DNA from 3 places in the Massilia sp. LjRoot122 genome. Region 2 is predicted to be linked to each of the others. Evidence: predicted binding sites of a transcription regulator. Region 2 holds the regulator's gene; each other region holds the start of a gene.
What was found. The regulator FNR, encoded in region 2, switches genes on or off when oxygen is low (the NO sensors DNR and NnrR bind a similar motif). The targets are predictions, from matches to a motif close to TTGATNNNNATCAA.
Positions count from the first base shown of each region.

Region 1 (4,438 bases), 1.2 Mb from region 2:
TGATACGGCATGAAGGCAGGCGCGTTGTTCATCGCAACCTGAGCGCATTGCCGATTACCGATGCGGAGCTCAGGCTCATCGCCAGTGCGGCAATCATGGGCGATAGCAGCCATCCGGTCGCCGGATAGAACACCCCTGCCGCAATCGGAATGCCGAGCGCGTTGTAGAGGAGGGCGAACAACAGGTTCTGCTTCATGTTGCGCACCGTCGCCACCGACAGCTGGCGGGCGGTTGCGATGCCGCGAAGGTCCCCTTTGACCAGGGTGAGCTGGGCGCTGTTCATGGCCACGTCGGTGCCGGTGCCCATGGCCACGCCGACGTCGGCCTTGGCCAGTGCGGGCGCATCGTTGATGCCGTCGCCGGCCATCGCGACGATGCGGCCCTCGCGCTGCAGGCGCTCGACCAGCGCCAGCTTGTCGGCCGGCTTGACCTCGCCATGGACTTCGTCGATGCCGAGTCGCCGTCCAACCGCCTGCGCGGTCGTGCTGCCGTCTCCGGTGGCCATGACGACCCGGATGCCGGCTTTGCGCAGTGTGTCGAGCGCCTCCCTGGTACTGGACTTGACGGGATCGGACACCGCCAGCAGGCCGGCCGGCGCGCCGTCGACAGCCAGATACATGACGCTGGCCCCTTCCGCACGGAGGGCTTCGGCCTGCGATCCGAGCACTCGCACGTCGACCCCGCATTCCGTCATCAAGGCCGTGTTGCCCAGTGCAAGCCGGCGCCCGCCGACGCTGCCGCGCACTCCGATCCCGCTGGCGGACTCGAAGCCGTCCGCCTTCTCGAGAGCAAGCCGACGCTCGCGCGCAGTGCGGACGATGGCATCGGCCAGCGGATGCTCGCTTCCCTGGTCGAGGCTGGCGCCCAGGCGCAGCACTTCGTCCTCAGTAAAGCCAGGAGCGGCGACGGCACGCTCGAAGGCCGGCCTGCCTTCGGTCAGGGTGCCGGTCTTGTCGACGATCAGGGTATCTACCTTGCGCAGATGTTCGATCGCGGCGGCGTCGTGAAACAGCACGCCGCGGGTCGCCGCCTTGCCCGTCGCTACCATGATCGACATCGGCGTGGCCAGACCAAGCGCGCAGGGACAGGCGATGATCAGGACCGCAACCGCATTGATCAGGCCAAACACCCAGCGCGGCTCGGGTCCGAACAAGCCCCATGCGAGCAGGGTCAGAATGGCGATCGCGACCACGCCGCTGACGAAATAGCCGGCCACGACATCGGCCATGCGCTGCATCGGCGCTTTGGTGCGCTGCGCCGCCGCGACCATTTGCACGATCTGGGCCAGCACGGTCTGTGCGCCGACCTTCTCGGAGCGCATGACCAGGGCGCCGCTGGTGTTCAGCGTGGCGCCGATCAGGGCGTCGCCCGGACGCTTCGCCACCGGCATGGGCTCGCCGGTCAGCATCGATTCGTCGACCGCGCTGTTGCCGTCAGTGACCACGCCGTCTACCGGCACTTTCTCGCCCGGACGGACGCGCAGCAGGTCGCCAACGTGGATCTGCGCGAGCTCGACGTCCTGCTCGCTGCCGTCGGGGGCGATCCGGCGTGCCGTCCTGGGCGCCAGGCCGAGTAGCGACTTGATCGCGGCCGAAGTCCGGGACCGGGCTTTCAGCTCGAGCAGCTGTCCCAGCAGGGTGAGCGAAATGATGACGGCCGCCGCCTCGAAATAGACGCCGATGCGGCCCATCGACAAGAAGGACGCCGGGAACAGTTGTGGCGCGACGGTCGCCACGACGCTGTAGACGAAGGCGGCGCCGGTTCCCAAGGAGATCAGGGTCCACATATTTGGACGACGGGTGCGCACCGAGCGAATGCCGCGGACAAAGAAGGGCAGACCGGCCCAGAGCACGACCGGCAAGGACAGTATCAACTCGATCCAGCTCTGGGTACGCGCGTCCAGCAGGCCTGCCTGGTGGCCGAACATCGCCAGCGCGGTGACGGCGACGGTCAGGGGCAGGGTGAGCCAGAAGCGCCGGCTGAAATCGCGGAGTTCGGTGTCGTCTTCCTCAGCGGTTGCGGGAAGCAGCGGTTCGAGCGTCATGCCGCATATCGGACAGTTGCCTGGATGGTCCTGCCGTATCTCTGGGTGCATGGGACAGGTGTAGATCCCACTGACAGCGGTGGCCGGATCGGAGCGAGGCGGATGCGGTCGCGCGAACCCCGGTGGAGCGGCATCGTGGGGCGCATGCAGGTGTGTTTCCATGACTTCCGCGCCGTCTAGTGCGCCAGCAGTACCGGCAGCGTCATCGACCGCAGGACTGCTGCGCTGACCCCGCCCAGCAGCGATTCGTGCAGGGGCGAACGCCCATAGCCCCCCATGACCAGCAGGCCGGCACCGGTCTCGGCTGCCGCCGACAGCAAGGCGCCGGCGACGTCGAAGCGGCCGCCCTGGTGGCGGCATACCTGTGCGGCGACACCCTGGCGGCGCAAGTACTGCAGCATCGCCTGTGCCGAGGCACGGGCCTCGTCCGGCCACGCACGGCCATCGTCCACGTGCACGATGCCGACGCCGGGTGCCGTCCGCATCAGGGGTAGGGCCGCGATGAGGGCACGGGTCGCTTCCACGCTGCCGTCCCAGGCGAACAGGATGTCGCCTTCGAGGCCGGCTGCACCGGCTTCCCGGGGCACGACCAGCAGGGGCCGCCCGCACTCGCGCAGCAGGTAGCCGGGCAGTTCGCTGGCGGATCCGCGCGTGGGCAGCGCCTGGTCGGGCTGGCTGACCACGACCAGGTCGGCATAGCGGGCATGCAGGGCGATCCCGCCGGCGTCATCGTCGATCATGCGTTCTTCCACCAGCGCGACCCCCTCTTGCGAAGCGACCTGCGCGAAGCTGCGCAGCGCGTCGGCCGCATTCGCGCGCATGGCGGCGCAACATTCCGCCAGTGGCGTCCCTTCCCGCACCAGCACGTCCGGCGGAAGGAAGCGCGAGATGCCCGTCGGCGCACAAGCGCTCAGGTGCGCATCGAAGCGGCGCGCCAACTGGGCGGCGATGCGGAAGCGGGCAAGCGCGGACGGGCTGGCATCGGCATGCACGAGTATGCTTTTGTACGTCATCGGCGCTCCTGGAATGATCCCCTGTCCCAAGGGTAGGCCAGGGCCTGTGGCCCGTCCACCACGACAGCGCAAATAGCATGTCTGAGTGCGGCCAATTTGATCTCAGTCAAATTTTTTGTCAGATCCTTGTTTAATCTCTGGGGTATATCTACCAATCGAGAGGCCGGGTCCGATGAGTGTCAGGAATCTGGAGCATTTTTTTAGTGCGCAGTCGATCGCCGTAGTCGGCGCCTCGGCGCGCCTGGGCAGTGTGGGTGCGACCGTGCTGGCGAACCTGATGAGCGGCGGCTTCCAGGGGAAGATCTGGCCGGTGAATCCGAAATACCGGCAGTTGGAAGGCCTCGCCGTGTTTCCGGAGATCGATACGCTGCCAGGCTGCCCGGACCTGGCGGTGATCTGCACCCCCGCAGCCACCGTACCGGGCATCATCGCCAGCCTCGGCCGACGTGGTTGCAGGGCGGCGATCGTGCTCAGTGCCGGGCTGGACGCCACGGGGGCGGATGGGCGCAGGCTGCGCCAGGCCATGCTGGCAGCGGCCCGGCCTTTCCTGCTACGCATCCTCGGCCCCAACTGCGTCGGCCTGCTGGTGCCGGGCATCGGCCTGAACGCCAGCTTCGCACCCGGCGCCGCACTGCCCGGACGGCTGGCGTTCGTCGCGCAGTCCGGGGCGCTGGTCACCACGGTGCTGGACTGGGCGAGCACGCGCCGGATCGGCTTCTCGTGTTTCGTTTCGCTGGGCGACGGCAGCGACGTCGATTTCGGCGACCTGCTCGACTACCTGGCTGGCGATCCCGACACCGATGCCATTCTCCTGTATGCGGAGAGTGTGCGCCAGGCGCGCAAGTTCATGTCCGCCGCACGCAGCGCCGCGCGGGCCAAGCCGACCGTGATCGTCAAGGCGGGCCGCGTCCAGGAGGCTGCGCATGCCGCCTACAGCCATACCGGGGCGATGGCGGGCTCCGACCTCGTCTATGACGCGGCACTGCGCCGTGCAGGCATGCTGCGGGTGCATACCACGGCCGAATTGTTCGATGCCGTGGCCGTCCTGGCGCAGCCGCGCCGCCCGGCCGGAGGGCGCCTGGCGATCCTGACCAATGGCGGCGGTCCCGGCGTGATGGCCACCGATGCACTGATCAGCGGCGGCGGAAGCCTGGCGCAACTGTCGGCGGCCACCATCGAAAGGCTGTCGCAGGGATTGCCGCAGACCTGGTCGCATGGCAATCCGGTCGACATCATCGGCGACGCGCCTGTGGAACGCTACCGGCTGGCGCTCGACAGCCTGCTGGAAGATCCCGGCGCCGATGCGCTACTGCTGATCCATGCACCGACCGCCATCGTCTCCAGCGCGGAGATCGCGCGCGCCCTGCTGCCGCCGATGCGT
Region 1 covers NZ_CAXUPB020000001.1:3,434,464-3,438,901, reverse strand. The annotation lists gene ACSQ25_RS14945 (copper-transporting P-type ATPase) at 29-2,206, opposite strand; gene ACSQ25_RS14940 (universal stress protein) at 2,221-3,057, opposite strand; gene ACSQ25_RS14935 (bifunctional acetate--CoA ligase family protein/GNAT family N-acetyltransferase) at 3,230-4,438, shown strand, end outside.
Region 1: the regulator FNR is predicted to act here: its motif matches at 3,154-3,167, upstream of ACSQ25_RS14940 (universal stress protein).

Region 2 (4,438 bases):
CATATAGCGAGGCGAACACGGTTTCGAAAACGATCATCTGTCCCATCAGCGCCATCGGCAGCGCGCGGCTGGCGAAGTTCCACAGCGCGTTGCCGACGACGGAGCAGAAGATCGCCACCGCCGTCACGACGCCGAGGAATTGCAGCCATTCGCTTGTGGTATGCGATGCGCCATTCGCTTGCAAGGCGGGCAGCACCAGCAGCAGCGCCTGGGCGCCGGTCATGACGCCCACCAGCAGGCTCCATTCCTGTCCCGAGATGCCCTCGAGCCGCGCCAGCCAGCGCCGGTTGACGACCGCATAGATGGTCCAGGACAGCAGGGCGCCGATCGCGCACAGCAGGCCGAGCACGGATCCGCCTTCCACCGAGGCCAGGGAATCCCGGCTGATGCAGGCCAGCCCGGCGCCGCCCAGCACCAGGGAGGGCGCCAGGCGCCGCAGCGGCAGCGCGCCGTGTTCGCGCATGCCCGCCAGCGTGACGGTGAGCGGCAGCAGGCCGATCACGATCGAGGTCATGGCCACCCCGCCCGATTGCACGGCCTGGGCCAGGAACAGGTAATACACGATGTTGCCGGTCAGGCTGAGCCAGGCCAGGCCGCGCCAGTCGCGCCAGCCCAGGCTGCGCCTGAGGCGCCTCCAGGCGGGTGCGATCAGAACCGCAGCGACGATGCCGTAGGCGAGGTAGCGGCCGGCCGACAGCTGCAGGGGCGAAAAGCCGGGCGTCAACACGGGCGCGAGGAAGACCAGGCCCCAGAAGGCGCCGGCGGCGATGCCGGCGCCGATGCCGAGTTGCGAACTGCCGGAGCTGGTTTGAATCTGCGTAAACATCGAGTGATCTCCTTTGAACGGAGATTGTCGATGGAGCCTCTGCGCGTTTCTTGACCGTCGCTACTGCGGTTTTGACGGGTTCTCTCGATGTCGGCGCCGATAGGCGGCCGGCGTGGTGTCCATCGCCCGGCGCATCGCGCGGGTCAGGGCGCTCTGCTCCGAGAACCCGGCGGCCAGCGCGATCGCGGCCACTGCTTGCCCGGTACCGGCCAGCCACTCGCAGGCGCGCCGCAGCCGGCAGGCCAGCAGCCAGTCATGGGGCGTGGTGTCGTGTTCGAGGCGGAACAGGGCGTGCAGGCGGCTGGTGCTGACGCCCACCGTGCGCGCCATCTCCTCGGTGGTCCAGGGTAGGCCGGGTTCGGCCTCGATGCGGGCGAGCAGGGCGGCCAGGCGCGATGCCGGCCGCGGTGTTCCCAGCGTGAGGGTGTCGAGCAGCAGCGGCGTCCAGCCCTGCAGCACCGATGGGGCAGGCGGCTGGGTGGCGGCCATGATGCCCATGAATTCGACCAGCTTGCGGGCAGCGGGACCGATGGCGGTGAAGGGGCGCTCCAGCAGCCGCTGCCACGGTCCCTGTTCGAAGCTGGCCGCGCCCACGTCGAGGATCAGGGATTGGTTGGCGACGGGGCTGCACTGCGAATGCCAGGCGCCGGGCGCCACCAGCGCGGCATGCAGCGGATCGAGCCGTCCCTGGCGTCCTTCGATCTCGAGCGCGACCTCGCCGCTGACGGGCAGCACCAGCTGGGCGTAGGCATGGCGGTCCGAGAAGCGCGTCTCGCCATAGCTGCGCAGGTGCAGGTCGAGCAGGGGCGCGGCCATCTCGGCAACACTAGCCCATCGGGCTGCAGACGTCGGTACCGGCCGCCAGCGCCTTGAGCTTGACCGGGTCGAGCAGGGTGACTTCGCGCTTGTCGACCTGCAGCCAGCCCTGCTTCTTGAAGCGCGACAGCAGGCGGCTGATGCTTTCGATGGTCAGGCCGAGGTAGTTGCCGATGTCTTCGCGCGACATGCGCAGCTGGAAACTGTTCGGCGAATAGCCGCGTGCGGCATAACGGGCCGACAGGTTGACCAGGAACACCGCGAAGCGCTGCTCCGCCCGCATATTGCCGAGCAGCAGCATGACGTTCTGCTCGCGCGTGATTTCCTGGCTCATGATGCGGTGGAAGTGGCGCAGCAGGGCCGGCACCTGGCCGAACAGCTCTTCCAGGCGCGTGAAGGGGATCTCGCAGACCTCGCTGTCCTCGAGCGCCACGGCGTCGCAATGGTGGGTACCGCTGATCGCGTCCATGCCCAGCAGTTCGCCGGCCATCTGGAAACCCGTGATCTGGGCTTCTCCGGCCGCGTTCACCTGGTAGGTCTTGAAATGCCCGAAGCGCACCGCGTACAGGTTGCGGAAGGGCTCGCCCATGGCGTACAGGCGCTCGTCGCGCGCGAGGCGGCGGCGGCGGCCGATGATCTGGTCGAGGCGGTTGATGTCGGCATCCTCGAGCCCCATCGGCAGGCACAGCTGGTGCATGCTGCAGGCGCCGCAGCTGGTCTTGAGGGCCTGGATGCTGACCGGCGCTTCGCCCGGAAGCGACATGGGTTGGTTCATGGCGAAAAAAAACCGAAATGCTGACGCAGCCATTATAGACGGCTGGTCTGCATCCCGGTTTTCATTTTCCAGAGGGCAGGTCGATTACAGCTGATGCCGGTGTTCCGCCTTCATCTTGTAGTACGCGTGCCGGCCCTTGGCGCGCACCGTCGAGGCGATCCCGGCCGCCTCCAGCGCCGCCTGGTTCACGGTGGCGAAGGCGTCGGCATCCCCCCTGAGCGCTTCGACGGTCTGCTGCGACTGCGCCGTGCCGGCCAGCGCCAGCCCGAAGGTCGCGGCCACGGCCAGCTCGGCCGCCAGGGTGTCGAGGGTCGGCGCCACCACGTCCCGGCCCTTGGCCGCCTCGGCCGCCTCGGCGGATGCCTGGGGTGCCGCCAGCGCGCGGGCCAGGCCCATGTCGCCCGCGACCCGCACCAGGAAGTCGAGCGCGGCCTGGCTGCCGGAGCGGTTGGCCAGGTCACCCAGCCGGAGCAGGGCGGTGTTCTTCGCATTGAATACCGCCCGGCCAGTGCCGGGTCCCTGGACGAAGTCGATCAGCGGCTGGACCGCGATCTCGCTGCCGATGTAGCCGAGGGTGGCCACGATCTGGGTCAGGAACTCCTCGTGCTGTTGGGGTTCCTGCACCAGCCAGTCCAGCAGCAGGCGGGCGTCCTTCTCGCCGTATTGCGAGGCCAGCTCCCAGGGCACGCCCTCGACCCAGTGCCGGGACACGAAGTCGCGCACGTCGGCGGGTAGCTGCAGGCCGCCCGCGCCGCAGGAGCAGCCGCCGGCGGGCATGACATTGTCGGTGATGGTGAGCGGGCCCGCCAGGTAGGCTGCCGACTCCGCGGCATTGACCACATTGTGGTCGGTGCCGACGGACGGGTACATGACCGCGCGCGGGTCGTCGGTGCGGTGGCCGAGGCCGCAGTTGTGGCCGTATTCGTGCACCCAGATGAGGCCTTCCTGGTTGGCGGTGAAGCGCACCGCTGCCACGTTGACCGAGGCGCTGCCGACCGGGGCGCAGCCGATGATGCTGTCGCCGGGGCCACCGCACCAGCGGATCGCCTGCACGATCTTGATCCCGCTGCCCGCGCTCAGCAGCGCGGTGAGGTCGGCCGAGGTCTGGATGGTTCCCGGGACCGTCGCCGGCAGCACCCTGACCTCGCCGTTGCGCACGAAGCGGACCGGGGTCGCGACGTCCGGTCCGGTGTCGTCGTTCTGGAGGATCGTGCCCATGTCGGCCAGGATCCGGTCGGCGTCGGCTTCGCTCAGGGCAACGCTGCTGTGGCGGTGCACCGTGACCGCGACCGTGCGCGGGGCCGGGGGCGCCACGGGCGGGTTGACGATCAGGTAGTCGACGTAGAGCGAGATGTCCGAGCTCCACTCGATGTTGATCCAGACGTCGACGCCGTTCCAGCGCGGGGCCACGTTGTGCACCGTGTAGCGCGCCGCACCGATGAACTTGCCGGCCGGCGGCCCGCCCGGCACGCCTTCGCCGATCGCCACGAACACCCGCGAACCGGGCTGGATGGCATTCCAGTTGAGCCGCAGCAGCCATTCGCCGCGCCGCGCCCCCCAGTCGTGCCGGTAGGTGAAACCCGTTCCGCTCAGGGCGGGCTGCAGCCCGCCTTCCTCGACCTGGGCCTCGGCTTCGGCCCAGGGGCCGCGGAGGTCCGAGGAACCGGCAGGCTGGTCCGGGGTACGGGGCCGGTCGAGGACCAGGGCCTCGGGGTCAAGACGGTCATTTGGTGCCATGTCGTTCTCCTCGTGTGCTCAGGGATGGATGATCGGGGGGGGCGAATCGTCAGCCAATATAGACGAGTGGTTCGGGCCGGCTGGACCGATCTGACACGTCATTAATATGGATCAGTGACCTCTGGTTTTCTGACGGAGAGAAACGTTCGAGCTGGAAAGACCGCATCGCGTATCAATTCGACACCGCCAAGCGTGCGCACCCACGCCGCATGCTAGATTCTGGACACCACAACGGAGGTCGACGAGCAAAAGGAGGCCGCATGTTCGGTTTGTCCGCTTTGGAT
Region 2 covers NZ_CAXUPB020000001.1:2,209,376-2,213,813, forward strand. The annotation lists gene ACSQ25_RS09725 (hypothetical protein) at 1-7, shown strand, start outside; gene ACSQ25_RS09730 (DMT family transporter) at 1-826, opposite strand, end outside; gene ACSQ25_RS09735 (helix-turn-helix domain-containing protein) at 887-1,642, opposite strand; gene fnr (fumarate/nitrate reduction transcriptional regulator Fnr) at 1,653-2,405, opposite strand; gene ACSQ25_RS09745 (hypothetical protein) at 2,502-4,154, opposite strand; gene ACSQ25_RS09750 (cytochrome ubiquinol oxidase subunit I) at 4,415-4,438, shown strand, end outside.

Region 3 (4,438 bases), 2.0 Mb from region 2:
ATCTTTGCCCTCACCAGCCAGCGCGAGCGCTGCGCCGAACTGCGCGCCGCGGGCGCCGTGCCGATCGTGGCGGACCTGGACCGTCCCGCGAGCTTGCGCCGCCTGCGCGGCCTGGCCGACTGGGTCGTCCACCTCGCGCCGCCGCAGCCCGAAGGCGGCGTCGACCGCCGCACGCGCCACCTGGTGGCGGCGCTCGGCAAGGCGGCGCGCCTGGTCTATGTGAGCACGAGCGGGGTATATGGCGACTGCGGCGGCGAGCTGGTACGCGAGACGCGGCCGGTGGCGCCGCGCAACGCCAGGGCGCAGCGGCGTGTCGATGCCGAACGGGTGCTGCGCGCCCGGGCGCTGGCGGGCGGCACGCGGCTGACGATCCTGCGCGTGCCGGGCATCTATGCCCTCGAGCGCCTGCCGCTCAAGCGCCTGGAGCAGGGCACGCCGGCGCTGCGGCCGGAAGACGACGTGTACACCAACCACATCCACGCCGACGACCTGGCGCGCATCGTGGCGCTGGCCTTGTTCCGCGCCCCTGGCGGCGGCCGGGTGCTGCACGCGGTGGACGATACGCGCATGAAGATGGGCGACTATTTCGACGCCGTGGCCGACGCGTTCAAGCTGACGCGCCCGCCGCGCCTGCCGCGCGCGGAACTGCAAGCGGTGGTCACGCCAACCCTGTTGTCCTTCATGTCCGAGTCGCGCCGCCTGGACAATACGCGGCTCAAGCGCGAACTGCGCGTGCGGCTGCGTTATCCCGATGTCGCGGCGGCGCTGGCGCAGGTACAATCGGGCACCCAGAACGAGAGGCCAGCATGACCTATGAAGAATACCTCGACGAAGTGACCACGCTCATCGTCGAAAAATACGGCGTCAAGGACGCCGCCGCCATCAAGATCGTCGTCGCCGCGCAGGACAAGGAATACTTCGTCGCCCACGACGACAATCCCGAGATGCGCACCGTCGAACGGGCGCATACCGACGCGCGCACCCTGTACCAGGCCAGCGCGCTGGCCAAGGCCGCTCCCGCGAAAAAGAAGTAAGCCTTCCTCCTCCAGAGCATTGACGGCTTCCGGCCTTGCCGGAGGCCTTCGTGCGTCCCTGCCTTCAAAATGACAGCGTCTTGTGCAAACATCAAGTCGAGTGTGTATCATTTCGTCCGTTGGTAAAAAAGCCATACGAATGATGTCCCAGCGGATCTTCACGCAAATAATTCACTGAAGACCACGGAAAATGGCAAATAATTAACACTCCTGAAAGAATCATATGCCCATCAGACGCCTTCCGCCCGGCGCGGAATACGATCCGAACCGCGTCCTCGACGCCATCATCGCCAGGCTGCGCCTGAAGAACGACGCCGCACTGTCGCGCGTGCTCGAAGTCGCCCCGCCGGTGATCAGCAAGATCCGCCACAATACGCTGCCGATCGGCGCGACGCTGCTGCTGCGCATGCACGAGGAGAGCGAGTTCAGTATCCGGGAATTGCGCGAGCTGATGGTCAGGCCGCAGCATGACGGGCACGCGCTGGCCTGCTGAATGAAAAACGGCCGGTGTGGCCTGTCGCCACACCGGCCGTAGAGGGAGGGAGTCAGGCCGCGTGCGACAGCTCCCTGCCCGGTGCGGCGCAATATTCCACGGCATCAGACTGCGCCTGCGACGGCTTTCCCGGCGAGGAACAGAAGGCGTACGCGGCATTGGCGGCTTCGCGTGGCTTTCCCGGCGAGGAGCAGAATGCGAATGCGGCGCTGGCGGTTTCGCGTGGCTTGCCTGGCGAGGAGCAGAACGCATACGCGGCGCCGGCGACTACGCGTGGTCTGCCCGGCGACGAGCAGAATGCGTACGCCGTGCTGGCAGCTTCGCCCGGCTTGCCTGGCGAGGAGCAGAACGCATACGCGGCATCGGCCGTTTCGCGTGGCTTGCCCGGCGAGGAGCAGAACGCATACGCGGCATCGGCCGCTTTACCCGGCTTGCCCGGCGAGGAGCAGAACGCGTACGCGGCGCTGGCGGCTTGGCCCGGTTTGCCCGGCGACGAGCAGAATGCATTCGCAGCGTCGGATGCAGGCGAGACGCCAAATTCCGCTTCGTAGATCTCGCGCATGCGTTCGCCCCCAGCAGCGTGGTCGTCGTCATTTGCATCGGCGCCGATGCCGACGTACGGATAGTGGTGCAGGAAGTAGCCGAACACGGCTTCGCAGTCCTGCGCATACTTCATCGTGTCGAGGATGTGATAGTGCCAGAAGGTGTCGACGTCGACGGTCGGCGAGGCCTGGGCGTCGGGGTATTTCTTCATCAGGAAGAGGAAGCGGCGGTACTCCGTTTCCACAGCATCGGCCCGTAACGCGGACCAGCCCTCACCGGATTCCACATGCATCAGTTTCATTTTGATCGGAGCGAGATCGAGTGCTGCGAAGGCTGCGAATTCGTTAGTCGACATAGTTATCACCTTTTTTTGTAGAGCTGTTGTTAAGGCATTCTTTTTAATCCCTAGTGTTGAAGCGGTACGTCAGAGAATCCTCCTCAAAGAACGTGGCGCGTTTATCGGAAGCCAAGAACTGCGTCTTGACCGGTGGCAGTGATAACTATTGTCCTGCGCCCGGTCAGGCTTAATGTTGAGTTCTGTCAACCGAGAAACAGCTGTGCTGAAACGAGACAACATGGCGGCACATCTGCTGCATGTGTCAGGCGATGGCCGGCAACACGACATCGCTGTCGTGTGCACGGAAAGCGTTCGTCCCGGGCAGATATCCGTCCACGGGAATGGTGACGACGATGGTGGTGCCGGTGTCCGGCCCGCTGCTGATCGAGAAGCTGCCGCCGAGGATGTTGATGCGCTCCTCGATGCCGACCAGGCCGAAGGAACCGTTGCGGTTGCGGCTGCCCGGCTGCATGCCGATGCCGTTGTCGCGGATCGTCATGGTGAGCATGTCCGCGTGCCGGTGCAGGTCGATCCTTACCTTGCTCGCACGTGCATGCCGCGCCACGTTGTTGAGTGACTCCTGCAGGATGCGGAACAGCGCGGTGGCCGACTGGTCGTCGATGTGGTATTCGGTTTCGTCCTCGACCAGCTCGCACGCGATGCCGGTGCGGCGCGCGAAGTCGCTCACCTGCCAGTCCACCGCCGCATTCAGGCCGAGGTCGAGCACGTTCGGCCGCAGGTCGTTGATGATCTGGCGCACGCTGCGGATGGTCAGGTCGATCTGGCGCACCGTCGCGCTGGCGCGCTCGTGCAGACGGCCGTGTTTGTCGCGCGTGCGGTTGGCGAGGAACTCGGCCTCGATCTTCAGCGCCAGCAGGTTCTGCGCGAGCTCGTCGTGGATCTCGCGCGCGATGCGTTTGCGTTCGGCTTCCTTGATCTGTTCCGCGTGCGCAGCCAGCTGGCGCAGCTTCTCGTTGGTAGCCTGCAGCTTGCCCTGGCTCGCGCGCAGTTCGCGCGTCATGTCCTCGGCCATCCGCAAGGCGCTGCGGCGCGAGGAGGCCATGGTCTGGAATAGCGCATACAGCAGGGCCGTGCTGAGCGAGCCGGCGAGGGCGGCCATCCAGGGGTAGTAGAGGTCGAAGCGCGTGTACAGCGCCGACTTGGCGACGCTGAAATCGGCGCGCCACTGGCGCTGGTTGAATTCGATCGGCAGGCTGGCCTTCAGCAGTTCGGCGTCGTCGGACACGGCCGGCGGCAGGCTTTCCGCCGCATGGCTGTCATAGAGGACCGCGCTGATCCGGTTCTCGCCCGGCTCCTGAGGCACATCGTTGAGGTCGGTGAGGACCAGGCGCACTCCGCTGACAGGGAAACCCTCGAGAACGCCGTTGACCATCCTGTTGACGCCGAAACCGATGCCGACGGAGCCAAGATAGGCGGCGCGGCGCTGGGAGACGGTGTCGATCGGCATGCCGCCGCGGTACACCGGCAAGCGCATCGCGAGCACGTTCTGAATGGGGCCGGGCAGTACTCTGACGCGGAAGCCCGAAGCGGCGATGGTATTGTAGTCCCGCGACTGCGCCGCCGTGCGGCGGATGTAGCTGCGCGCTTCCAGGTCGAGGCCGAGCTTGTCGAGCGTTTGCGGGGTGGCCGGTTCCATGTAGACGAGAATCGTGTAGCTGTCGCGGCCGGGCAGGGGACGAAGTTCCCTGGCAGGCTCCGGCATGCCGTACTGGCGCAGCCGGTGCCGCACGTCCGCGTCCACTGCCTGCAGTTCAGCCGGGCCGACGCTGCGGGCGTAATTCATGACTTCGATACCGGGGAAATTGCGCGGCGTGTCGAGCTGCTCGACGTAGTGGCGGAATTCGTCGGGACCGACCTCGTTACTGGCGCGGAACAGCCCGGCCGCGCCGCGCAGGACGTCGGAATAACTCTTGATGCGGGCGTCGATCGCGAACTGGGCGGTGCGCGCCATGCCGCGGAAACGCGTCTGGGCGTCACTCTCGATCGCCTTGGCGGTGGCCAGGTAGAGGA
Region 3 covers NZ_CAXUPB020000001.1:4,206,070-4,210,507, reverse strand. The annotation lists gene ACSQ25_RS18465 (SDR family oxidoreductase) at 1-810, shown strand, start outside; gene ACSQ25_RS18460 (hypothetical protein) at 807-1,034, shown strand; gene ACSQ25_RS18455 (hypothetical protein) at 1,258-1,527, shown strand; gene ACSQ25_RS18450 (glycine-rich domain-containing protein) at 1,580-2,425, opposite strand; gene ACSQ25_RS18445 (CHASE domain-containing protein) at 2,670-4,438, opposite strand, start outside.
Region 3: the regulator FNR is predicted to act here: its motif matches at 2,601-2,614, upstream of ACSQ25_RS18450 (glycine-rich domain-containing protein).